Regions from separate parts of the Carboxylicivirga sp. genome, predicted to be linked through region 2. Evidence: riboswitches for the same ligand, from Rfam matches in the RefSeq annotation. Region 2 holds a riboswitch; each other region holds the start of a gene.
What was found. A riboswitch is a leader RNA that binds a small molecule or an ion and turns the genes downstream of it on or off. The one in region 2 is predicted to bind cobalamin.

Region 1 (5,986 bases), on a different contig from region 2:
ATATTCTTAATGGATCGGCATTCAAGTGGACACCTCGAATCATTGCTTATACAGCACTAACAGCTGCTCTTATAGGAGCGTTGGTGGTACTATTTACATTACGTTCGAGTTACGAAACAACCATATTGCGTGTTCAGGGATCCTTATATCAAAAGCCTGATGAAGGTAATTACTCAAACATTTACAACTATAAAATTGTCAATAAAACAGAGAAAGAAGGTAACCTGAGTATAAAACTGGTTTCACCTAATGGAACGGTCGAGCTGGCAGGCAGCTCCATGCTGGTTAAAAAACAGGAAAGAATACAAGGAGCCTTTTTAATCAAACTAAACGAAAAAGAACTGACCGGTAAAAGCACCAAGATTGTATTGGGGGTGTATAATGGAGATCAATTAATTGAAACCATCCACACTACGTTTGTCGGTCCTTAATAGTCATCCATTTATTAGATATTATATGAAACGAACATGTAATTTTTAAAATCTCTTGTGAGTTACATATGACAACTGAAAGAAAAATTAAACATATGAAATTTAATTGGGGACATGGTATTGTTTTAGTCATCGTTACAGGTGTAATAGGTTTTTCAAGCCTTGTGTTTATCACAACGCGAGAGAAGATTGATATGGTTACTGAAGACTATTATCCGAAAGAACTGAAGTACGATGAGCAAATTACGAAAATTAAGAACTATAATGCCTTGTCAAAAAAAGTGGTTATCAAAAAGGAAAAAGATATCCTAATTCAGTTTCCTGATAATATTGCCGACGCTAACCAGATATCCGGATTAGTGCATTTATATCGGCCATCAGACAAATCGTTGGATGTTGAGAAAGATATCAAGCTCAGCAACGATTATATAATGACGCTTTCATCAGATAAACTTGCCAGTGGTAAGTATGAATTAATTATTGAGTGGGAAGCAAACAGTCAGCCATACCTGACTAAAGAAGTTCTATACGTTGATTAATAGGATATGTACATAATAGAAGGTTTTATATATGGATTTTTAGGCAGTATGCATTGTGTTGGCATGTGTGGCCCATTGGCTCTGGCATTGCCTTTACCAACCAGATCGGTTGCACAAAAAGCATCAGGAGCAGTGTTATATAATGTTGGACGTGCTTCTACCTATGGGTTATTAGGGCTTATTTTCGGTTTGTTAGGAGCAGGATTAAAGTTATCAGGTATTCAACAATGGGTTTCGATAGCCTGTGGTGCCATTATGATACTTAGTGTCATTTTACCTGGGGTAATAAAGCTTCCTAAGTCAAGCAATAAGGTATCAACATCTATTTACTCAACGTTGAAAAGGAAGATAGGTGATTCATTAAATAGAAAGAAATTAAGTAATTTGTTGGTAATTGGGGTATTAAATGGTTTTCTTCCATGCGGATTAGTTTATGTTGCAATAACAAGAGCTGTTACATCAGACACGATAAATGACAGTGTTTTGTTTATGGTAGCTTTTGGTTTTGGAACATTACCTCTGATGTTTGCAGTAGCATATTTTGCCAATATCATCAAGAGCCGGTTCTTACATCAACTAAGAAAAACTATACCAATGTTTATCATCATTTTAGGCGTACTGTTTATTTTAAGAGGAATGAATTTAGGAATTCCATATGTTAGTCCTGAATTTGAGGAAGAAACACAAGAGGTAAAGTGTTGTCACTAATTGTTTTTCGATAATAAAATGTACAAGAAGACTGGCTTTAGAGCTGGTCTTTTTTATTTAAAAACTTTCTAAAGAAGAAAACATTTATGTGCTAATAATTTTTTCATCTGATCAATTCCATTACTTTTGCCCACGATTTGGTTCATAAAGCATATATCAATGCCGAATGATAAAAGGGAATGCCGTGAAAGTCGGCAACAGTATCCGCTGCTGTAAGTTCCAACCGGAGTTTTCCGGAAAATGCTGTAATCAACAAAGCCACTGTTCATGGGGACGGGAAGGCGATTACAGTGGGATAAGTCAGAAGACCTGCCAAAGAAATTCAATTGTTCGTGTCATTCGGAATAAATGCAGAGCGATACTTATTTGTATTCAATATCCGTTTTGTCAGGACAGTTTATTAAACTCAAAATTAGATGAGGATTAGACTGTTAATGATATTTTTGATGGCTTCATTGGTTATAATGGCTGATGGTGAAGTGCGTGATTCTGTGAGGGTGAAAGAGGTTGAGATTACAGCTTCGCGGAAAAAGCATTTTAGTGATGGATACCAGCATGAAGAAATATCAGGTGAAATTTCAGGAAGTTATTCTTACAGAACTTTAGGCGAAGTATTGAAACATAATGCAAACATTAATATTCGTTCTTATGGTTCCGCAGGGGCGTCAACTTCTATTTCATTTAGGGGGCTTGGAGCTTCTCAAACACAAGTTAACTGGAATGGTTTTCCAATTAATTCGGTAACATTGGGATCGGCAGATGTTTCAAATGTCATGTTATTGCCCAACAACTCAATAACAATGATTCCCGGTGCAGGGGGTGTAACATATGGAAGCGGAACTTTTGGCGGTGTTGTTAATATTGGTTTCAACCCAAGTGGTATTGAAAGAAATAATGGGATTATAGATCTAAATGCAGCCTCATTTGGTACCTTTAAAGTTGGTGGTAGCTACGATTTAAAAATCAATAAGCTGATACTAAGTGGTAGTATTTGGGGTGATAAATCGGATGCTGATTATAAATACTTCGATCAGATAAAACAGACAACTTTAAAGCGACAGAATGCAGATTACAATCAATACGGTTTTCAGCAATATATCACCTATAAACCAGATGCATATTCAGAATTAATCGCAGGAATTTGGGGGCAGGTCAAGGATATGAATATACCTGCCATCGAAGGTGCCTCTTTAAAGAGTTATGAAAACCAAAAGGATTCTACTTTACGCGTTTTCATGAGTTACAAGAAAGTATTCGAACGAAGTTCAATAAATATAAAAGGGGCATGGTTTTATGCTGATCAGCATTATGTCCAGAAAGACAGTGCGGATGCACCGCTCACGATGATTGATTCCAGAATTAAGAGTAAATCATGGTTTGGTGATTTTAATTATCGTGTTTATCTCATTGACCGTTTAAGTCTTGATGCAGGTTTGACGTATAATCATACTAAAGGAATTGTTGATGCCTACGAGGGTACTCAGAATGATGAAGTAATTGGTCTGATAGCTGGTGTCAGGTATGTAAATAAATTAAGCGCGAACTTTGCTTTAAGAAAAGAGTGGAGTAATAATGTTGACTCTGATATTCTAATTAATACCGGTTTTTCATTTCCATTAACGAAACAATTTATTGTAAGGGGAGCTTATTCGCAAAAATTCAGACGCCCTACGTTTAATGATTTATTTTGGGTGCCAGGTGGTAACCCGGAGTTATTGCCCGAACGAGGCTACTCAATTGAGATTGGTGGGCAATATTTGATAGATTCGAAAACGTTAGGAGAATTTACTACTGATCTATCTGTTTATTATAGTCCGATTGAAAACATGATTGTGTGGCGACCTGAAGGTGCCCTTTGGTATGCAAAAAATTATAGTGATGTATTAACACGTGGGATTGACCTAAAATTAATGCATCATAAAAAAATTAATACTATAACCTGGAAAACAACAGGAACACTGGGTTATAATCAGGCAACGATTGAAAGCATTGCGGAAAATAATAAATCTAAAGAAGGCAGACCATTGTATTATGCTCCAAAGTGGATGAGTAATATCAACTCTGGTATTACAACAGAAAATGATTATCAATTTTTTGTGAGCTGGAATTTTGCATCAGAACAATCCTATGATGATTCGGATGACACTATTGAACCATATTGGCTGCTAAATGCGCAAATTGCAAAAAATATAAAAATCAAAAGAAGCCAGTTATTCGCACAGGTTTCTGTTGAGAACCTGTTCAATAAATCATACCAAACGGTGAGATCTTATCCAATGCCGGGAAGGATGTGGCATATAAAATTGAAGTATCTAATTAATTAATTTATAATCATGAAAAAAGTATTCAAGTTTCAAGTTCTATTTGCACTACTGGCTATTTGCCTGGCTTCATGTTCAAGTGATGATCCGGCTCCGGTTTATCCTTCTTTAAAAGGTGATTTTGTTGTGAGTGAAGGAGGTTTTGGAAAAAATAACGGAGCAATTGCATTTTATAATGAGGAAGTTAGTGATAATGATATTTTCTTCTCGGTAAATGATCGTAAACTAGGTGATATAGTTCAGGATTTTGAAATGGTTGACACACTGGGTTTTATTGTGGTTAATAATTCACAAAAAATTGAAATAGTTAGAATGAGGGATTTTAAGAGTGTAGAGACAATTGACGATGATCAATTGACATATCCACGTTTCGTAACTCAGGCTACAAATAGCACGGTGTATATTACCAATGGCTCAATGGATGGAGAAGTGTTAATATATGATTTTAAGAAGTTTGAGTTTGCAGGTTCCATTGCTGTTGGTAAGGGACCTGAAATGATGGCTAAAGTTGGAAATAAAATGTATGTAGCCAATTCCGGAGGATATGGTGTTGATAATACGGTTTCTGTTATTGACATCGAACAGAATAAAGTTGTCGAAACTATTACATTAGATGAAGGTAGTGTAACATTAAAGTTAGATAATAATAACGATGTATGGGTTTATAGTAAAGGAGCCCATGGAGGTACCTGGACTTGGTCTGACGCTAAACTTTACAAGATTAACTCTAAAACCGATGAGATTGCAAAGACTTTTGAGTTGAATGGAACTATAGGAACTTATGGCAGTAACCTGTTTTCAATATCAAAACAAGGAGAAGTTTTCTATATGACTGATGCGATATATAAAATGGATATTAATGCAACAGATGTTCCTGCTGAAAAATGGTTAGATAAGACGTTCTACGGAATTGATATAAATACCGAAACAGGCCAGGTATATTGTTTTGATTCTGTTAATAATGAAGTGGTGATAATTAATAAAGAAGATGGGGCTGAAATCAAAAAGATCACTGGTACTGCTCCAAATCCTCGGGCTGCAATTTTTAATTATTAATATCACTAAGGATTCACGCTATTCATTTGGTTGAAATTCGAATTCAACTCCCTAGCATACCCCTCACTAATGAGGACAGTTTCTATAAGGTCGGTTTTGCCGGCTTTTTTTATTCTTTTATTCAATCATTGAAATATTTGGAAAAGGAATAATATCTTTGGCTGTTTAATTTAGATGACGATTATAATCAATAAATATGAAGAAACTTTTCCTTGCCTTAGGAGTTGTCGCCTCCATTGGCTTAAGTAGCTGTAATGATGTTAACGTTTATAAGTTGGAAGCGCATCAGGGAGCGTTTGTGTTAAATCAGGGAAGCTCTAAAAGTACTATAAGCTATTATAACTATGAGCGAGAAGAATGTACCAACGATTACTACCAGTTAAAGAATAATGGTGCAAGTATTGGTGCGGGTGCAACAACTATGGCGATTAATCGAAATAGTGATTTTCCCAGAGGTGTGGCTTATGTTACTGTTCCAAACGATAATAGCGTTGAACTAATCAACCTTGATGGATTCATTGATGCAGGTAATATAGATGACTATACAAAACCCAATGATGTTTTAGTGGCTGGGGACACGACTATTTATGTCAGTCATGAGAATAATAAAGTATCAGAATACGATGTGATGAATAACAATCCTGTCAGAACTTTTGATCTTGATGATCAACCTCAAAAACTAATCTCATCAGGTAAGTATCTTTATGCAGCTTGTAAAGGGGATGCAAATGGTTCTAATGTGTTTGTTGTCGATATGAGTAATAACATCTTAGTAGATACGGTAGAATTGAGCCATAATAACCCAATCGATATGGTGGTTGATACCGATCGACGGGTATGGATATATTGCAATAGTGATGAACAGGCATTAGTAAGACTTGACCGGGAATTTGTTACCAAAGTATTGGATGAAGGTGAAGAAACTGAACGT
Region 2 (5,986 bases):
AGTAAAAACAACTGCTCACAATAGCGATGGTACAGATTTTCGAAAAAGGATTGATTATTTCGTTTAAAGAATTTTAGCATTAGGTTAGGCTAATTGATGCAATTTCTATTTTCTGATAATAGAATGCATAAAGATGCCTAAACGCTGCATGATAAAAAAAAAGTTTTTGTAATATGAGTAATTATATATTAACAAGTAGCTGATTACTTTTCCTTTATCTGCTCTAGTAAATCTTCAATGGTTCGCAGCTTATGTTTTGTACCATCGGCATGATGTAACACATAAGCACTATTGGTATTACTATTTATTTCAACTTTCGGATATTCCTCCCCTACATCTGTGGTTTGATACCCTGTGCGATTAAGCGCATGACTCAGCCACTTATATTCAACACCAGTTCCCACAACACGAATGGTTTTAACCTGCTCTCTCTCTACCTTAAAGGCTCCACTCTCGTTATCGAATATGATGCCTTCTTTCTCAAAGAAACGTTTAAACCCATCCGCAAGAATTAAATCCTCAGGTATTCCAGCTTCAATCTCTCTGCCCTGTGCCAACAGCCATATCTTATCTGCCAATTGCAGTGCCAAATCCAAATCGTGAGTAGATAACAGGATTCCCTTATTCTTGTTTTTTGCAAGGGTTTTCAGTAATTGTACAATTTCAATTTTACTTGGTAAATCGAGAAAAGCAGTGGGTTCGTCTAAAATAATTAATGGTGTATCCTGTACCAGTGCTTTGGCAATCATTGCTTTTTGCCGTTCACCATCACTCATACATACCAACTGTCGGTTAGCGAAACCATGCAATCCTACATCTTCAATAGCTTGTAAAACTAATGCTTTGTCCCTTTTAGCAAGCGTACCAAAAAAATCAGTATACGGAGTACGTCCCAATGCCACCAGGTCAAATACAGTCATATTGGTAACTTCCAGTTTTTCTGTTAAAACTACACTTACTACTTTGGCTAATTGATTACGCTTATAGTCCTTCAAATCAATGTCACCAACTGATACATCACCTGAAATTTTGGGAATAAATCCACTTAAGGTTTTAATCAATGTAGATTTGCCGGCGCCATTAGGTCCCAACAGGCAGGCAAACTCACCTTGTCTCAATTGTACATTTATATTCTGATGCAAAACCGTTTCCTTATCGGAACCTTGTCGGTAACCAACAGCCAAATCTCTCGATTGTAATAATATTGACTTATCCATAGCTATTCATTTTCCGTCGTTTTATAATAACAGAAATAACAATCGGGGCGCCTATCAGTCCTGTAACAACATTAATCGGCAATGCACCTTCAAAACCAGGCAATCGGGCAATGAGGTTACAAAATAAGGCTAAAATAGCTCCTGCCAAAATTACGGCAGGCATCAATACTTTTTGATCACTTGTTCGAAACAAACCCTTGGTTAAATGTGGAACAGCTAAACCTAAAAAGGCAATTGGTCCGCAAAAAGCAGTAATGGCTGCGGTTAATAAGCCTGTGCAAAACAATATAGACAATCGTGTTCGTTTGATATTCACACCCAGATTCTCAGCATAATTTTCACCAAGTACCAACACATTTAAAGGTTTAATCAATAATAAACTAATGAGCAATCCGATTATTATAACCGGTATAAGAATCAAAAGATGCTCCCAGGTGACATTGGCAAAACTTCCCAAACCCCAAATGACATAGGCATGCACATCTTCTTTCGGACTGTAGAATTTCATCACTCCTATTATTGCAGAAGCCGCATAACCAATCATGATACCAACAATCAATAAAATGGTATTATCACGTAAAGCCTGTGCAAAAAAGACGATCAGCATTAAGATAAAAAAGGCACCAAGAAAAGCTGCACCTACCACTGTCATATGCCCGAATAAACCATATCCGCTTATTGTAATACCCAACACATTTCCCGCAAATAAAACAACAAGTGCAACACCTAAACCGGCTCCACTGCTAATCCCTAATATTGATGGTCCTGCCAGTGGATTACGAAATAAGGTTTGCATTTGTTGGCCTCCTACAGCCAATCCGGCTCCTGCCAAAACAGCTGTAATCGTTTGTGGTAACCTTGATTTAAGAATGATGGATGAATAAGCACTTCGCGATGCCTCCTCACCTATCAGAACATTTAGTATATCTTCAAATGGAATAGATACCGAACCAAAACCAATATTCATAAGGAAAAATACCAAAATCAGTGCAGTCAATAATACAAAACCCATTATCCATTTTACCCGATGATCTTCCATATTTACTCTTTAGTCAATTGATGGAAATAAGTTGGTTGATATCCAATTAAAACTTCAGGGTGCAATGCATAAACCAAATCACTTAAAACTATGTGCGGCTGCATTAAACCTTTCTCGAAATACTGCGAATATGATGAATTTGTAACAACGATATTCCTGTTTTTAAAGGCTGTAAAATCAGTATACCGTTCATCAATTTTGGCAATCTCAGTATAGCTTAGTTCATTGGGATAATTCAAAATCAACACCCAGCATTCTGTATCTTCGGCCTTTTCGATAATTGTCTCATAATCGAGCGATAAAGAGCCAGTTCCCTTTGTATCCTTATAAATGTAATTACAACCGGCATCATTAAAAAAGTTAGCCATATAACTTTCTCCTGCCGGGGTATACCAAATACCTTGATAAATATGTCCTGTAAAAACCGATGGTTCAACGGCTACTTTCTTTGCCTTTTGTTTGATTTCAAGATAAGCAGTTTCAATTTCTGAGAATAAGTGCTTTGCTTTAGCACCTTCGCCTAGTAATTCTCCAACAAATATGAGCCACTCAGCGCGTCCAAGCGGTGTATGTTCCAAATAATCAGCATTAGTAAGAACTGGAATACCAGCACTTGTTACAGCTGTAAAATGATTATCCTTAAATGGCGACACCATCATAAAATCAGGCTCAATATCAACCATGGTTTCCACATCGGGTGCAACAGCTAACCCGACATTACGAACTGATCCATTTTCTATGGACTTCTGAATGTATTCATCCGATATATACTGCGGTTCAGCAACTCCACAAATGGTCTGTTTCATGTTGAGCTTATCAGCATAATTTACCATAGTGGATGAAAGCGCAATCCATTTGTCAGCCGGATAATTAATTACATACTCATTTGATTGCTGAAGAGCTTCTTTTAGTGATTTGTCTTTAAACAATGCAATGGTTTCATTTTTAGTCGTATCGCCCCAGGGATCGCATAATACGATTTGACGATAGCCTTTAAAATAGTTGATATGGAATCCCTTTGCATATTTGGGATAGTAGGTACTATCTGCCTGCCCAACTGTTAAAACTCCCGTTTGGGTTTCTCTTTTCGATTGGCATGCAAATAAAAGAGTAGCTACTAATAAGGTTGTTGTAAATCTAATCATCTCTTTATCTCCCGAAAGAATTATGAATTAATGTGTCAATGAAACAGGTTTTCCGGCTCTCCTTCATCACCTCCCCTTCCCATTGCAATGCAACAGTGGTTAATAAGGCGTGCTCCTTACTGGCATGGATTACGGCTGCGGGAACAGCTCAGGCATTTCACCTGATTCCCTTTTTTCAATAACTCTGCAAAAGTAAGGTTTTAATTTGAAGACTCAAGAATCAATACATAAGTATCAAGTTCTTTCGTTGGTTAACGAAATATTTTATGAATTTTCGTCTTTTCGTCCCAAATATTTCATACCTTTAAAATCAACCTAATAAATTAAATATGAAAACTCTAACACTTACCTTTCTAATTGCTGCAATTCTGATTGCAGGATGTTCAAAAGATCAGGTTGAACCTGAACCACCTGAACAGGATGAGATCATTACTCCTTATGTAAAAGCTTTAATTAACAAAGTTCCTTTTTGCGTATTCCGTGATTCAATTAAGGAACGTTATTCTTCAATGCATGCTTCGTTTTCATTTGGCACTTCCCTATTATCGATTACTGAAACAGGAGAAGTCCTTGATTCAAGCTTTACCATTCGTGCGAGTTATGAAGCAATGCATATCAGCCTTTGCTTTCCTTATCGGAAAGCGCTACAACAAGAAAAAATATTGCTGTATAGGAATATACCTGAAATAACTTATCACTGGGCTTTAGCAGGTCTTGAATCTGTTGACATTGTTGATGGTAAACAGCAAGGATTACACTATACGACCTACTGTTTTAATTCTAAGAATATCCTGAGCGAACCGGTTGGTGAAATAAAAATAACATCATACGATCATCAAAATAAATCGATGCGTGGTACATTTTCTTATACAGCTTATGGATACAAGCATGAAAACAATCAGATCACCGAAACTAATAATAAACTTGAGGTAGAAAAAGGTGAATTCTATGTAGAATGGGATGAAGAACTTTTTCAATAATACGAAATACAAGATATTAACTATCTGCAACCGATTTTCGGGTGGAGTCAAGACGCTTTATAAACCTCTTGCTCTCCTCCCGTTAATTATTGCTTAATTGCTTTCATAACCATAATCCCTATTGTAACGTCGCATCTGGTCCAGAAAGCTTTCATTGTAGCTCACTTCAATATCTACTATTTCTCCATCATCATTAATAATCGGTTCAAGCTTAGGATTAATAAAACCTGAATATGGTGCCACATTTAACTTGCCATAACGCTCTAATACTTCCGTATGAATTTGTTGGTCAACTTTGACTCCATAGGTTTCAACTAGTTCTTTTGCTGCTTTGTAATCACCTTGCGATTTAATCCGTTGTATTTCTCTTAATAGCTTACTAAAAAGGCCGCGTAATTTTTTATAATCATTAATGACAAAGTAAGTTTTGCCTTTTTTCGTTATTCGTTCAATTACATTATCATTTAAACCATTCTCCATCACCCATTCTGATATTAACTGCCGGTTTCTCATATGAGTTTGCTCGATATTGGAACCTAAACCGATTCTTGCAAGCTGAACCATTAATCCATTTCGGATATATGCATTGTATTGAACCTTGGCAACATCCTTATTCGGAATTAATTTGAGTTCCTTCATTTTTTCATCTGCCATAAAATACAAACCAAACAAATCAGCACGTGCTTCCTCAATAACAGATGCATAAGATTTCAGAGCATCTGAACGAACTCCTGATTCTAATTTTCCAGAACCATGCCCCACACATTCATGTAGGTGAGTATGCAAGTTATCTGCAATGGCTCCATATTTTTTATGCAATAAAACTTCTTCCTCTGAGCAGGCAAACTCTTCGATTACTCCAGATGTAAGTGAAGCCATTTCATAAGCATGACTTATATTTTGTAAGGAAACTGATTTTGACCCATGCTTTTCTCGAATCCATTCAGCATTGGGAAGATTAATTCCTAATGGTGAGGCCGGATAACAGTCACCTCCTAGCATGATTGCATTAATCACTTTCATACTAACGCCACTCACCTGCTCTTTCTTGTGCGCAGGCAATACAGGAGAATTATTCTCAAACCACTGAGCATTTTCACTGATAATTGATGCTTTTTCAGTTTCCTCTTTATCAATGATATTAACCAAACTTTCCCAAGTAGCCTTAAATCCTAATGGATCGCCATACACTTCGATAAATCCATTGATAAAATCAACTTCACCCTCTTGCTCTTTTAACCACTGAATACTGTATTTATCAAAGAGATTTAAATCACCAGTTTCGTAAAATTGTATCAAGGTTTTAATTATCTCCTTTTGGCGATCATTTTCCGCAACATGAGCTGCTTTTCTCAACCAAAAAACAATTTGCTCAATTGTTCTGCCATATTTACCTCCAACCTGCCATATCTCCTCTTTAACTTCGTTATTCTCTTTTATTAGCCTGGAATTAAGCCCATAAGAAACAGGCTGAGGATCTTCTTTGTCAATAAGGTTATTATAAAACTCTTCAGCTTCTCCTTGCGATAGTCCTTTATAGAAATTATTTGCAGACTTGTGAACCAGGTCTTTAGCTTCATCCTGACATACGCGTTTTGCATCCTG
Region 3 (5,986 bases), on a different contig from region 2:
CAACAGGGGCAGGTTCAGAGGGTGCATTAACTAAGGGGCCTTTCAACATGTTAGTTCCTACAACAGACTTAAACAATGCCTTATTATCATACATATTAACTGAATATCAAGGTTTCAGTTCGGCAGCAGGTTACGTTGGACAGAACCGTTTCGACCACGATATCTCAATCTTAATTCCTGAGATATGGGCTCGTTTAGTACCGGAAGATCGTGATCCTAAGTTGCTAATCGAAAATGGTTCACTTGAGAAGTTGGAAGACTTTGAACACAATGGTCAGAAAGTATTGGCCAGCCGCTTGGGTTACCGTATTACTGAGAACTTTGCTTTCCGCTGTATGAACCGCTTGTTTGACGAGCCATTAGCTGTATTTAACGAGCAAATGTTGAAGCCTGAACTTCAGGGAATGGAAGATTATGTAGATGGGATCAACAATATTGTTGAAGCACAGCAAAAAGTTGCCCAGCGCTACTTCGAAGAAGGATCAGTAGATGGTGCGATTCCTCCGTTGAAAATCTTACTTCACATTATGGCTTATGGTGAGTACGAAGGAAAAGAGATCAGCCATCCTGAATTACGCAAGTACTTCGACCGTGAGTATGTTATCAATAGCGATTGGTACAAAGAGCGTTTAGCATTGAAGCAGGAAAAAGAAGTAGCATTCCGCAAAGAGCAGATTGCATACCTTGAGAACTTTGCTGCAAATGGCGAAAATGCAGAGATCAAGTCTGATTTAGATATCGAAGGGCGATTGGCTAAAGCACAAGAGTACTTGGCTTACGCTACTTCAGAAGCGTATCTGAAAGACCTGAAAGGAACTATTGGTGCCGATGTTATTTACAGAGGATAAATACACTAAGGTTATTCATTACAATACACAAACAGATGAGAGGCTGCCGTTCGGTAGCCTCTTTTTTTGTCATCATTGATGATTTATTAGTATTATCTTAAGGTTAAGTTTACAGAACAGGTAAAAGCGCGCAGTAATTTTAGTGCCTCAGGAATTAGTGAATAACCTAAACATAAAACCATGCAACGAGGAACCATGCGCTTTCGATTTGCCATCCTAACAGTTCTTTTAGTAATCACTTTTAGCGCCATTGGCATTTACACTCATTTTTCGCTTAACAGTTTGCAGAATAACAACCTGATTGAGAATCGTATTCATGAATTAGAATCTTTAATGCTGCAAATGCGCCGCAACGAGAAGGATTTTCTGGCGCGTGCTGTTACAGATCCTCAATTCTATAAAACGAATGATCATAAATACCTGAAGCGTTTTTCAAAGAACATGGATACCTCTATTTCAATATGCGAGGAACTTATGGAACAGGATATCATCATTAGCAATAACATGGTGCCGATGATTGATTCCATTCATCAGTCATTGACTAATTACCAGGGTATTTTTATGCAAATAAAAGCAACAGCATTTCAAAAAGGATTTAAAGATTATGGATTGGTTGGTGAAATGCGGGAGGCGATACACAACATTGAAAGCACCTTAAAACAATACAACCATGATCATCTGATGGTGTTTATGCTGATGGGACGTCGGCATGAAAAGGATTTTCTACTCAGGCACGATTTAAAATATAAACAGAAGTTCACCGATAATGCCGCTGCCTTTGAACGTGCAATTAATCGCTCAAACTACAATAAAGTTGCAAAGGAGGAAATGCTGGACTTATTGAAAAATTATCAATCAACTTTTATGACTATGGTTGATAAGCAACTGGAGCTTGGCTTAGACGAAAAAAGTGGTTTGTTGGGTCAATTAAGAAGCGAAGTGCACCAGGTTGAACCTATTATCGGAAGAGCCAAAACAGCACTGCTTAGTAGTCTGGCCCGAAACTCCTGGTCTACCCGCTGGTGGATTATCAGCTTTATAACTGTGGGTGCCACCTTGGTGGTTGCTTTTAGTATTTTCATCTTAAAAGGTGTCAGGAAGATGCTGGGCGCTGAACCATATGAAGTGGCGCAGATAGCAGCTCAGGTGGCTGATGGAAACCTGATGATCCATGATGATCTGAAAGGTAAGGCAACTGGTGTGCTGCATACTTTTGTTATCATGGTGGAAACGCTTAAAACACTGATGAAAGAGGTTTCAGAAGTTGTAACGGAGCTCAACCAAACGTGTCATTCACTGGAATCAAGCTCTGAAAAGATTGCCCACGGCGCACAAACACAGGCCAGTTCATATGAAGAAATCGCGACTTCGATGGAGGAGATCAATTCCAATGCGCAGCAAAATTCTATGAATTCACAAAATACCTTTAAGGCATCGCACGAGGCAAGCAACGAGCTGGAACAGGTAAAGGGCAAAGCGGGCGACTCATACGAAATTGTTAAAACCATAAGCGATAAGGTTAAGGTTATTACCGAAATTGCTGACCAAACCAATATTTTAGCCTTAAATGCAGCCGTTGAAGCATCGCGTGCCGGTAATCAGGGAAGAGGTTTTGCAGTTGTGGCCCAGGAGGTAAAAATACTAGCGGAGCGTACCCGCGAGGCTGCTCAGGAAATCGTAAGTATGTCGCAGGAGAGCCTTGATGTTTCCACATTGACAACCAATAGCCTGTTTAAGCTTATACCATCGGTGAAGAAAAATGCTGACCTGATTGAAGAGATTGCTGTATCGAGCAATGAACAGTCCAACGGCGTTCAGCAGGTTACTTCAACTTTGCAGCAAATTAATCACATCACCCAGGAAAATGCAGTTGCATCCGAGAAGATGATCATGACGGTTAACCAGTTAAATGAGCAATCCATCAGATTAAAGGGAGTTTTAGAACATTTTAAGATCAGGAATTAAGGAAGTTGAGAGTTGAGGGTTTAGAGTTAAAATTGGTTTACGGATCGAATCTTTATTGCCGTCATATAAGTAAAGATTCGATCCATAAATCGCCTGTCTTACTAATACAATCCGGACATATGGAGAGTTTTGGGTTTAGAGTTAGGGGTTGGGAACAGTGGTCATGTGTAAAACCTTAAAGAATAGGTGAGAGGTAGCTTTCAACCGGCTAAGCGGATTACCCACTAAGCCGATGTTTAAATTCGTAAATACTACTCCAGAAGCTCAGACCTGTCAGGTTTTTAAAACCTGACAGGTCTCTTGTCTTAATCTGCATGTTACTACCAACTAAGTAGGAGATCAGTTTAGCAGATCTATTAAGAGATAAGTCCCACGAACTAAACACTTTTAAAATCAACCCGCTTATAATTGTTCAACTTTTATAAATAATTAATTAAACATTTATATCTTCGCATCGATTTTTGGTATAACTATTCTATCAGATTAGTTAGTAAGGGAATCAGGTGAAAATCCTGAACAGTACCCGCTGCTGTAATCCCAAGTCACTATTGTGACACATGCTTTTACACTGCATCCACTATTGGTTATTGACCGATGGGAAGGAAGTAAAAGTTGGGAAAGTCAGAAGACCTGCCAGAATGGAATTCATGTAGCTTTCGGGAGTTAAAGCAATACACGGAAAGGCAATCCATGGCACGTCCTACCTGTATTTATTATTCCATCATGCTACAAATATTATTAACCCGGTAATGGACTATAATATTAGTCGATTGCTGATAACCTGAGTTCGATGTAAAATTTTGGATTCAGAACGCTTATAAGAAGTAAGGTTCAAGTGTAAATGATGAAAGAATAGAGGACTATTTTGAATCATTTAGACGGAGAAGATTACTGTTTATAAGTGGTTTTGCAAAGATTTTGCTTAAAAACCAGATTTACAGCATTAAACTCTATCGCAATACCGATAGCACTCGGTATTCGATTAAAATTATGCCTTGTAAATCAGATTTTTATTGCAATCTGATCTCAAAATTTAAGTTGATCTCAGGTTAAATCTATTTGTAAAATGAAACAGACTAAACTAAGCGTAATTACAAAGATCAGCGCTTTAATGACCTTGCTGTTGATGATAAGCAATGTTGTTTATGCCAGTAAAAACGAACAAAAGGCCAGCATTAGCGGTATTGTCAAACACAATTCTGAGCCGGTTCCCTATGCAGTTGTTATTATTAGCAATACAACATTGGGAACAGTAGCCAATGCGGCTGGTGAATTTGAATTAAATGAACTACCTACAGGACAATTTACCATTAAAGCCCAATCGATGGGTTATAAGCCGGAGGAAAAGACGATAACCTTAAAATCAGGGCCCAACAAATCCATAGAATTTATGTTGGAAGAAGATGCTTTTGGATTAGACCAAGTAGTGGTAACAGCCGATAGAAATGAACAAACCCGGCGAACGGCTTCAACCATTGTGAATCGCTTAACCAATCAAACAATGAAAAATGTTCAGCCCATTGTGGTGAGCGATGCCCTGAGCTATGTGCCAGGCCTACGCACCGAAACCAATTGCCAGAATTGTGGCATGGTGCAAGTGCGCATGAATGGTCTGGAAGGTCACTATTCGCAAATACTGATTAACAGCCGGCCAATTTTCTCAGGCCTTGTAAGCGTATATGGATTGGAGCTAATTCCGACCGCTATGATCGAACGTGTTGAAGTAACGCGTGGTGGCGGATCAGCACTTTACGGCAGTAATGCCATTGCCGGAAGCATCAACATCATCACAAAAGATCCCATTCAAAACAGCTATGCAGCAGAGCTACAATCTGGTGCAATAGGTGTTGGTTTAGATGGTACTGAATCGGTAAGTGAAACCGCGGCCAGGTTTAACGCCTCAATGGTATCTGATAATAAAAAAACCGGGATGGCCCTTTTCGGTAGTTTGCGCGAGCGCGATCCTTTCGATGTCAATGGCGATGATTTTTCGGAGCTGATGCAGTTAAAAAATCTGGCTTTTGGTACCCGTTTGTACCATCGTCCATCCTACCGTAGTAAAGTAGTGTTCGACTTCTTTCGTATTGACGAAGAACGGCGTGGCGGCAACCGTTTTGATGAGCTATACCATATGGCAGACTTAACAGAGGCGGTCGAGCATAAAATAACAACGGGAGCCGTTAACTATGAGTATTTTATGGGCCAAACAAGTCATTTAAGTGTTTTTGCATCTGCACAAGATGTTGATCGTGCATCTTACTATGGAGCCAATCAGTCGCTGACAGACTATGGGCAAACAGACGGATTAACCTACACTATTGGTTCCCAATTTAAATCTGATTTTGGCTTCAATAGTTTGCTGGCAGGTATTGAGTTGGTGGGTGACCAGCTAAAAGATCAGAAGCTGGGATACCCTGACTACGATAAGCCAATATGGGATGATGATAAAATAACGGGATTTGAACAGGCACCTAATACAACAGTTGCCAACCAGGATAAAACAATTTATGGTGCTTTTATGCAATACAACCGACGCATAGGTGTATTGAAGCTATCCGGCGGTTTTCGTTACGATATTTACGATATTAAAGACAATGTGCATGGTACCGGTGATTGTGAGGGTAATGTGATTAGTCCGAGGTTTAACGTTTTGTGGGATGTTTTACCCAATCTTCAGGCACGTGCATCCTATTCGCAAGGCTACCGTGCTCCCCAGATATTTGACGAAGATCTTCATATAAGCGCCTCGGCAACACGGCAGGTGATTCATAAAAATACTGAAGGATTAGAGGTAGAGACCAGTCATAGTTACATGGCATCATTGGACTATAATCAACAATTTGGTCCGTTTAACTTCTCATTATTAGCCGAGGGGTTCCATACATACCTGGATAATGCTTTTGTAGCCATACCTGGCGATGTAATTGACGGCACTGTTACTTACCTGCGCACCAATGCTCCCGACGGGGCTTATGTGCAGGGAGTTAACTTCGAATCCACAGTCTCGTATTTTAACGCCCTTACCTTAAACGCTGGTTTTACCGTTCAGCGCAGCAAATATAAAGAGCCACAAGAGTTGGGTACAACAGACTTTCTGCGAACGCCCGATCATTATGGATTTTTCACTCTGAACTGGCAAGCAGGCCATCACCTGAACCTGATTGCTACCGGAC
Region 4 (5,986 bases), on a different contig from region 2:
ATAACGCTCACATGCTTTTTTGCGAATACCACTCTGTACCATGGTTACATCTGTAATAATGGTGCCACCATTCAGCAGATACTCACTAATGCGTTTAACCGCATCGTTCTTCACCCGCAAAAGATTTTTCATCTCAAAATCGGCGGTGGTATGAATGCAATGCAGCATCACCCATTTCTCTTCATAAGAAATATCAAGATCGGTTAATTGTGCTGCAATGGTGCGGAAGCTTTCCTGCATAATCAATGGCCCGGGAGCTCCTTCCTCATCGTATTTTGAATAGTAGCCACGTGGTGTAATAAACTTATCATTCACCACATAACTTTGTGAGTTACCAATAATTACTATGGAGAACATATCAACCATCTCAGGGTCGAATTCGGCCAGTGTGGTTAAAGTGACTTTCTCATCCTCGCGATCAACCTGACGTACAATGGCAACAGGCGTTGACGGGTCACGCTCTTCGAGGAACAGTTCCTGCAATCGGTATATCTGCCAGTAGCGTTTTTTACTTTTGGGATTATACAGCACCGTCACAAAATCCCCATAGGCCGCTGCCTTCATGCGCTTTTCAATCAGTTTCCAAGGCGTTAGCAGATCGGATAAGGACAGCACCACAAAATCGTGACTAAAGGGTGCACCCAGTTTCGCTGCTGCTGCCTGAAAAGCGGATATACCCGGAATCACCTCCACCGGAATATTGGTCTGTCGCTTTTCGGCCATTTCCAATATCAATGAGGCCATACCGTATATCCCGGCATCGCCCGAACTGATCACCGCTACTTTTAAACCAGACTCAGCCTTTTCAAAAGCAATTTTGGCGCGTTCCACCTCCTGGCGCATACCGGTGTCAATACAATCGGTTCCTTCCTGCAGGTAGCATTGTATAAACTGAAAATAGTATTTATACCCGATGACCACATGGGCTTCTTTTATCGCTTCAATAGCTGGTTGTAAGAATAGATCCGGGTTACCGGGGCCTAAGCCAATTACTTTTATGTTGCTCATACTTTTGGTTTTAAGATTCAAGAGTTCAGGGTTCAGGGTTGGGATTCGAGACGATTGACATGATCTCTAATTTTCTGTTTTGAATAAACAATTGACTTTATAAACTGTGCACGTACATTTAAGTCATAAATTATACCACCCCGCCTGTCGGCACCCCTCCTAAAATTTAGGAGGGGACGGGTTTGCGTCCTTCCAATATTTATATGCAATTGCCCTGGCTTCATCATATTAATTTAGCGTTTAGTCTTGCTTTGTTTTATAATGATGATTGAGAAGTAAGGAATACGTCGCTCCTTCAAGTCATTAATATTACTGCTTGTAAACTCTTTATCGGTACCCATATACTCTCCGTAAAAAAACTGATAGCGAGAATTATCAAGGAAACGAGCGATCCAATCCTTTATCTTAGATACTTTCATCATTATAACTGTTTCATTTGCTGTTGTGAATGCTTCCAGCTCCTTTTCGTCAGCTACCTCGGGCACCACCAAGACTTTATCGGTTTGTGTGCAAATGGGATTGGCACTCAGAGATCCGCCCAATATAAATGCCGGAACGCCCGGAATCATTTCATAATTGACGCCCGCTTGTTTAATATCATCGATCAAATAAGCAAAGGTGCTGTAAAACGAAATATCCCCTTCACTGGCAATGGCCACTGTCTTTCCTGCTTTACTATGAGCTATGCTTTCTTGCGCCAGTCGACCATAAGTAGCATTGACTTCGCTGCGGTCGTACTTCATAGCCACCTCCACGGACTTCAGTTTGCTCTTGTCCAAACCTAACTCACTCAACACACGCCAGGCCATGCTGCTTTTCATGCCTTTACTATTGACCGTTGTCGGATAATAAATCACATCGGCTTTTTGCAACGTCTTCAAAGCTTTTAGGGTAATCAATTCCGGATCGCCAGGGCCTAAAGCCACACCATATACTGTTCCTTGCTCCATTTTTTAGTGCTTATGTCCACAACAAGCGTGATCGTGTCCATGATGATGATGTCCATGACCATGATGGTGGTGATGGTGAGGTTCGTAATTCTCCAGCGTTTCCTGATCTACCGAAGTGATCAGATCTACTTCTCCACTCTCAACACTCTTCAATCGCTTTAAAAGTATTTGAGCCAAAACATCCGATTCACTTAGCAGGGGCGTAACCGAAATATTGAGATCAGTTCGCTTTTCTTCCAATGCCTTAAACAGATCAAGTGCTTTATCCATGTATACACCAGGGAAAAATATATACGGAACCACCACGATATTTTTATAGGGTAAATTCTCACAAATAGATAGGGCATCGGCCACCGAGGGGTAAGTCATACGACTACAAAAGCCATTAAGGGCGAAAGGGAATTTATTGGCTTCCTGCACCATACGTGTTAAGCGTGTCAAATCGCCATTGGCAGCAGGTTTTGAAGCTCCTACACCCAGTCCGAAGAACAAGGTCTCTGTCTCTTTTCCTTTAACTGCATCATCAACTTTACTCAGTAAGTCATTGGATAATTCGATCATATCATCGCAATCACCAATGTAATGCGCCAGCTTAATTGACACATTATACTTTGCTTGTAACTGGTACAACATGCACGGAATATCCTTCTGAATATGCACACCGGTAAAGAGAAAAACGGGTAAAGCATATATTTCTTTCACCCCTTTACTGGCCAGGCTCTTCACTCCCTGTTCAAAATCAGGTTGGGATAACTCTAAGAATCCTGCTTCCACTTCGTAATCCGGTAAACGTTTTGCAAATTCACCGGCATATTGCTTGAATGCCTCTTCTCCTCTTTTCACACGGGTTCCGTGCCCACATAGTAATACTCCTTTTTTACACATGGCTAAACTCTTCTTTAGTTACTGATTTGATGATTGGTTTTAACTGATCGGAAAATTTAACAACCTCCCCGATAACCATTAATGCCGGTGGTTTAAAACCAGCATTGGTCATATCAGCCTCAATGGATTTTAAATTTGATTTAAGCATTTCCTGCTGAGGGTATGTTCCCCATCGTATTAAAGCAACAGGTGTTTCATTACTCTTTCCTCCGTTAATCAGCTCCTGTGCTATACGACCAGCATTGGTAACACCCATATACACAACCAGCGTATCTGAGCCCTTTGCCAATGATTGCCAGTCTACAGGATTCGCCCCATTCTTAGCCGGATGTCCAGTTACAAAGGTCACTGATGAAGCTACATGACGCGCTGTTACGGGAATACCCATATAAGCTGGCACGGCAACTCCGGAGGTAATACCGGGCACTACTTCATAATCAATCTCATTTGCTATTAATGTGAGAATTTCTTCCACGCCTCGCCCGAATACAAAAGGATCGCCCCCTTTTAAGCGCACTATTTCTTTACCTTGACCGGCATAATGCACTAATAACTCGTTTAGTTCATCCTGTGGGTAGGTGTGTTTATCTTTCTTTTTGCCGACATAGATCATCTCACACGCTTGTCGGCAATACTTTAATAGTTCTTTATTTACCAAATAATCGTACAAAACAACTTCTGCTTTTTCGAGAAGCTTTGTAGCTTTTACACTGATTAAATCAGCATCACCAGGCCCTGCTCCCACCAGCCATACTTTTCCTGTTACTGGGTTCATCTTATTTATTTGTGTTAAGGTCAATCTTATTAGTTTCAATGCGCTCAATTATCTCATCAACCATCTCCATCATTTCCCTCTCGCAATCTTCATCATTACTATTGAGCATCTGTTTTCTTTTCAGAGCCACCTCATCAATCAGTTCTGGTGTCAAAGCAGACAACTTCTTTATAAAATATCTGCGTAAAGCTGCTGAAAGAGCCGGTGATTGCCCCTGAGTGGTAATACCCAGATGTAAATCGCCTACCTGACAGGATGCAGGCAGAATAAAATCACCTTCATCGACACCATTAATACTATTAGCTAATACCCCGTAATGCTGTGCCTCTTCTGTAATTAGACCATTTACGCATTGATCATTGGTGGCAGCAAATACCATAAAAAAGTCTTTCACATCATCCTTCTGATAATGTCGATCACGATGTATGAATACATCTTTATCTTTCAGCTCTTTAAGTTCCGGTGTTAATTCTTTGGAAATAACAGTTACGGCAGCACCGGCCTTAATGAGTTTACTGACTTTTCGCAAGGCCACTTTACCACCACCAACAACCAGGCAGGATCTATCAACTATAGATATATGAATTGGATAATATTTCATCGCAGAAGCTTATAATGTTACAAACAGAATTCCATATCAGATACAACTATCTAATAGGTTCTATGCCATTGAACAATGCTTATACACGTGATTTATTAACGCATCATTAGATGTGTTATCAAAAGAAATACATGAGCGCAGATTATGTATCTGCCATAATTGAGATGACTTTTCCATTGTGCATCAAACTTTTAAACCCGAAAGTTTTGATTAATACTATGTTGATCCTCTATGGCAGGTTTTCTGACTTACTCCCTCCTGTTGTGCCTTCCCATCCGTCTTTGACGGACAGTGACATTAAGTTTCAACGGAGTTAACAGAGCTTACAGCTGCGGGTACAGTTCCGGACTTACACCGGATTCCCTCTTTCTGTCAGGCTTCGAACATACAAGTCCTGACGCACCATGTTAAATCGGCATCAAAAGTAGTATTTTTTGAATTAAACCAAATACCATTACGTCAAATATGGCTTATTTAGAATCAGGCGTAATTAGCTATATTTGCAAAATAATTGGGAGCCACGATTGAAACTTCGAATATGCCCAACTTAAAAACAATTGAATAATGCTAAGCGAAAAAGATACTATTTGCGCCATATCAACAGCTCAGGGAATGGGAGCTATTGCAGTGATCCGTTTATCGGGAGATGAATCCATTTCGATTTGTGAGAAAATATTCAGACCTGCAAAAGTCGGAAAGCGACTGTCTTCGCAAAAAGCAAATACGATTCACTTTGGGAGCATCTATGAAGATGAAAAAGATATTGATGAGGTATTGATCAGCATTTTTAAAGCACCACATTCATTTACGGGTGAAGAGATTGTAGAGATAGCTTGTCACGGTGCTCCATATATTCAACAGCAGGTTTTGCAATTATTAACCAAAAATGGTGCACGATTGGCCACGGCTGGTGAGTTTACCCAACGAGCATTTTTGAATGGCAAAATGGATCTATCACAGGCCGAAGCAGTTGCTGACCTTATTGCATCGCGCAGTGAAGCAGCCCGGCGTGTGGCCTTACAACAGATGCGAGGCGGCTTCTCCAATGAATTGGTTAACCTGCGAATGCAATTGCTCAATTTTATTTCGTTAATTGAACTGGAACTTGACTTTAGTGAGGAAGATGTGGAGTTTGCTGACCGTTCAGAATTAACAAAACTCGTTGATGAAATTGAAGCTCTACTTCAAAAATTGGTTAATTCATTTTCGCTTGGTAATGCCATTAAAAATGGAATTCCTGTAGCTATTGTGGGACATACCAATGCAGGAAAATCAACCTTATTAAATACCTTACTGCAAGAGGAACGTGCAATAGTATCTGACATACACGGCACCACGCGCGATGTGATTGAAGACACAATCAACATTGAAGGCATTGGTTTTCGTTTTATCGATACCGCAGGTATCAGAGCCACTAAGGATAAAATAGAGAACCTGGGTATAGAGCGCACTTATGACAAGATCAGTAAGGCTACCATTGTTCTGTTAATGCTGGACGTTAATGATCCTGATGATAAGATTCATGCTGCTATCAGCGATGTTAAAAAGCGACTGGATGAACAACAACAGTTAATCGTGGTCATCAATAAAACAGATCTGAGCGATGAATCTGTAATTGCTGAGCGCTTTTCAAAAGAAAGCTTCAGAGAATTATCTGGTACGGATGCCATTGTACCTATCTCCGCCAAAAAACAACTGAATATTGAAGCATTAACCAATGCACTTTTAAAAACTGTTAACCTATCGGCCATTGATAATGATGAAGTA

Region 1: linked by a shared signal. The riboswitch ahead of AC4MRQ_RS06005 (TonB-dependent receptor plug domain-containing protein) and the one ahead of AC4MRQ_RS17240 (ABC transporter substrate-binding protein) in region 2 are both predicted to bind cobalamin.
Region 3: linked by a shared signal. The riboswitch ahead of AC4MRQ_RS16440 (TonB-dependent receptor) and the one ahead of AC4MRQ_RS17240 (ABC transporter substrate-binding protein) in region 2 are both predicted to bind cobalamin.
Region 4: linked by a shared signal. The riboswitch ahead of AC4MRQ_RS10210 (precorrin-2 dehydrogenase/sirohydrochlorin ferrochelatase family protein) and the one ahead of AC4MRQ_RS17240 (ABC transporter substrate-binding protein) in region 2 are both predicted to bind cobalamin.

The regions. Positions count from the first base shown of each region.
Region 1 is NZ_CEXQWX010000019.1:25,965-31,950, forward strand. Features, by position in the region: gene ccoG (cytochrome c oxidase accessory protein CcoG) at 1-431, shown strand, start outside; gene AC4MRQ_RS05995 (FixH family protein) at 527-970, shown strand; gene AC4MRQ_RS06000 (sulfite exporter TauE/SafE family protein) at 977-1,678, shown strand; cobalamin riboswitch at 1,800-2,009, shown strand; gene AC4MRQ_RS06005 (TonB-dependent receptor plug domain-containing protein) at 2,095-4,002, shown strand; gene AC4MRQ_RS06010 (YncE family protein) at 4,012-5,055, shown strand; gene AC4MRQ_RS06015 (YncE family protein) at 5,252-5,986, shown strand, end outside.
Region 2 is NZ_CEXQWX010000105.1:5,332-11,317, forward strand. Features, by position in the region: gene AC4MRQ_RS17225 (RNA polymerase sigma factor) at 1-80, opposite strand, end outside; gene AC4MRQ_RS17230 (ABC transporter ATP-binding protein) at 204-1,217, opposite strand; gene AC4MRQ_RS17235 (iron chelate uptake ABC transporter family permease subunit) at 1,210-2,256, opposite strand; gene AC4MRQ_RS17240 (ABC transporter substrate-binding protein) at 2,259-3,401, opposite strand; cobalamin riboswitch at 3,427-3,619, opposite strand; gene AC4MRQ_RS17245 (hypothetical protein) at 3,731-4,381, shown strand; gene AC4MRQ_RS17250 (dipeptidyl-peptidase 3 family protein) at 4,475-5,986, opposite strand, start outside.
Region 3 is NZ_CEXQWX010000096.1:382-6,367, reverse strand. Features, by position in the region: gene AC4MRQ_RS16450 (PPi-type phosphoenolpyruvate carboxykinase family protein) at 1-848, shown strand, start outside; gene AC4MRQ_RS16445 (methyl-accepting chemotaxis protein) at 1,029-2,813, shown strand; cobalamin riboswitch at 3,259-3,465, shown strand; gene AC4MRQ_RS16440 (TonB-dependent receptor) at 3,880-5,986, shown strand, end outside.
Region 4 is NZ_CEXQWX010000043.1:31,430-37,415, reverse strand. Features, by position in the region: gene cobJ (precorrin-3B C(17)-methyltransferase) at 1-1,008, opposite strand, end outside; gene cobI (precorrin-2 C(20)-methyltransferase) at 1,242-1,958, opposite strand; gene AC4MRQ_RS10220 (sirohydrochlorin chelatase) at 1,962-2,843, opposite strand; gene cobA (uroporphyrinogen-III C-methyltransferase) at 2,836-3,618, opposite strand; gene AC4MRQ_RS10210 (precorrin-2 dehydrogenase/sirohydrochlorin ferrochelatase family protein) at 3,620-4,219, opposite strand; cobalamin riboswitch at 4,436-4,641, opposite strand; gene mnmE (tRNA uridine-5-carboxymethylaminomethyl(34) synthesis GTPase MnmE) at 4,784-5,986, shown strand, end outside.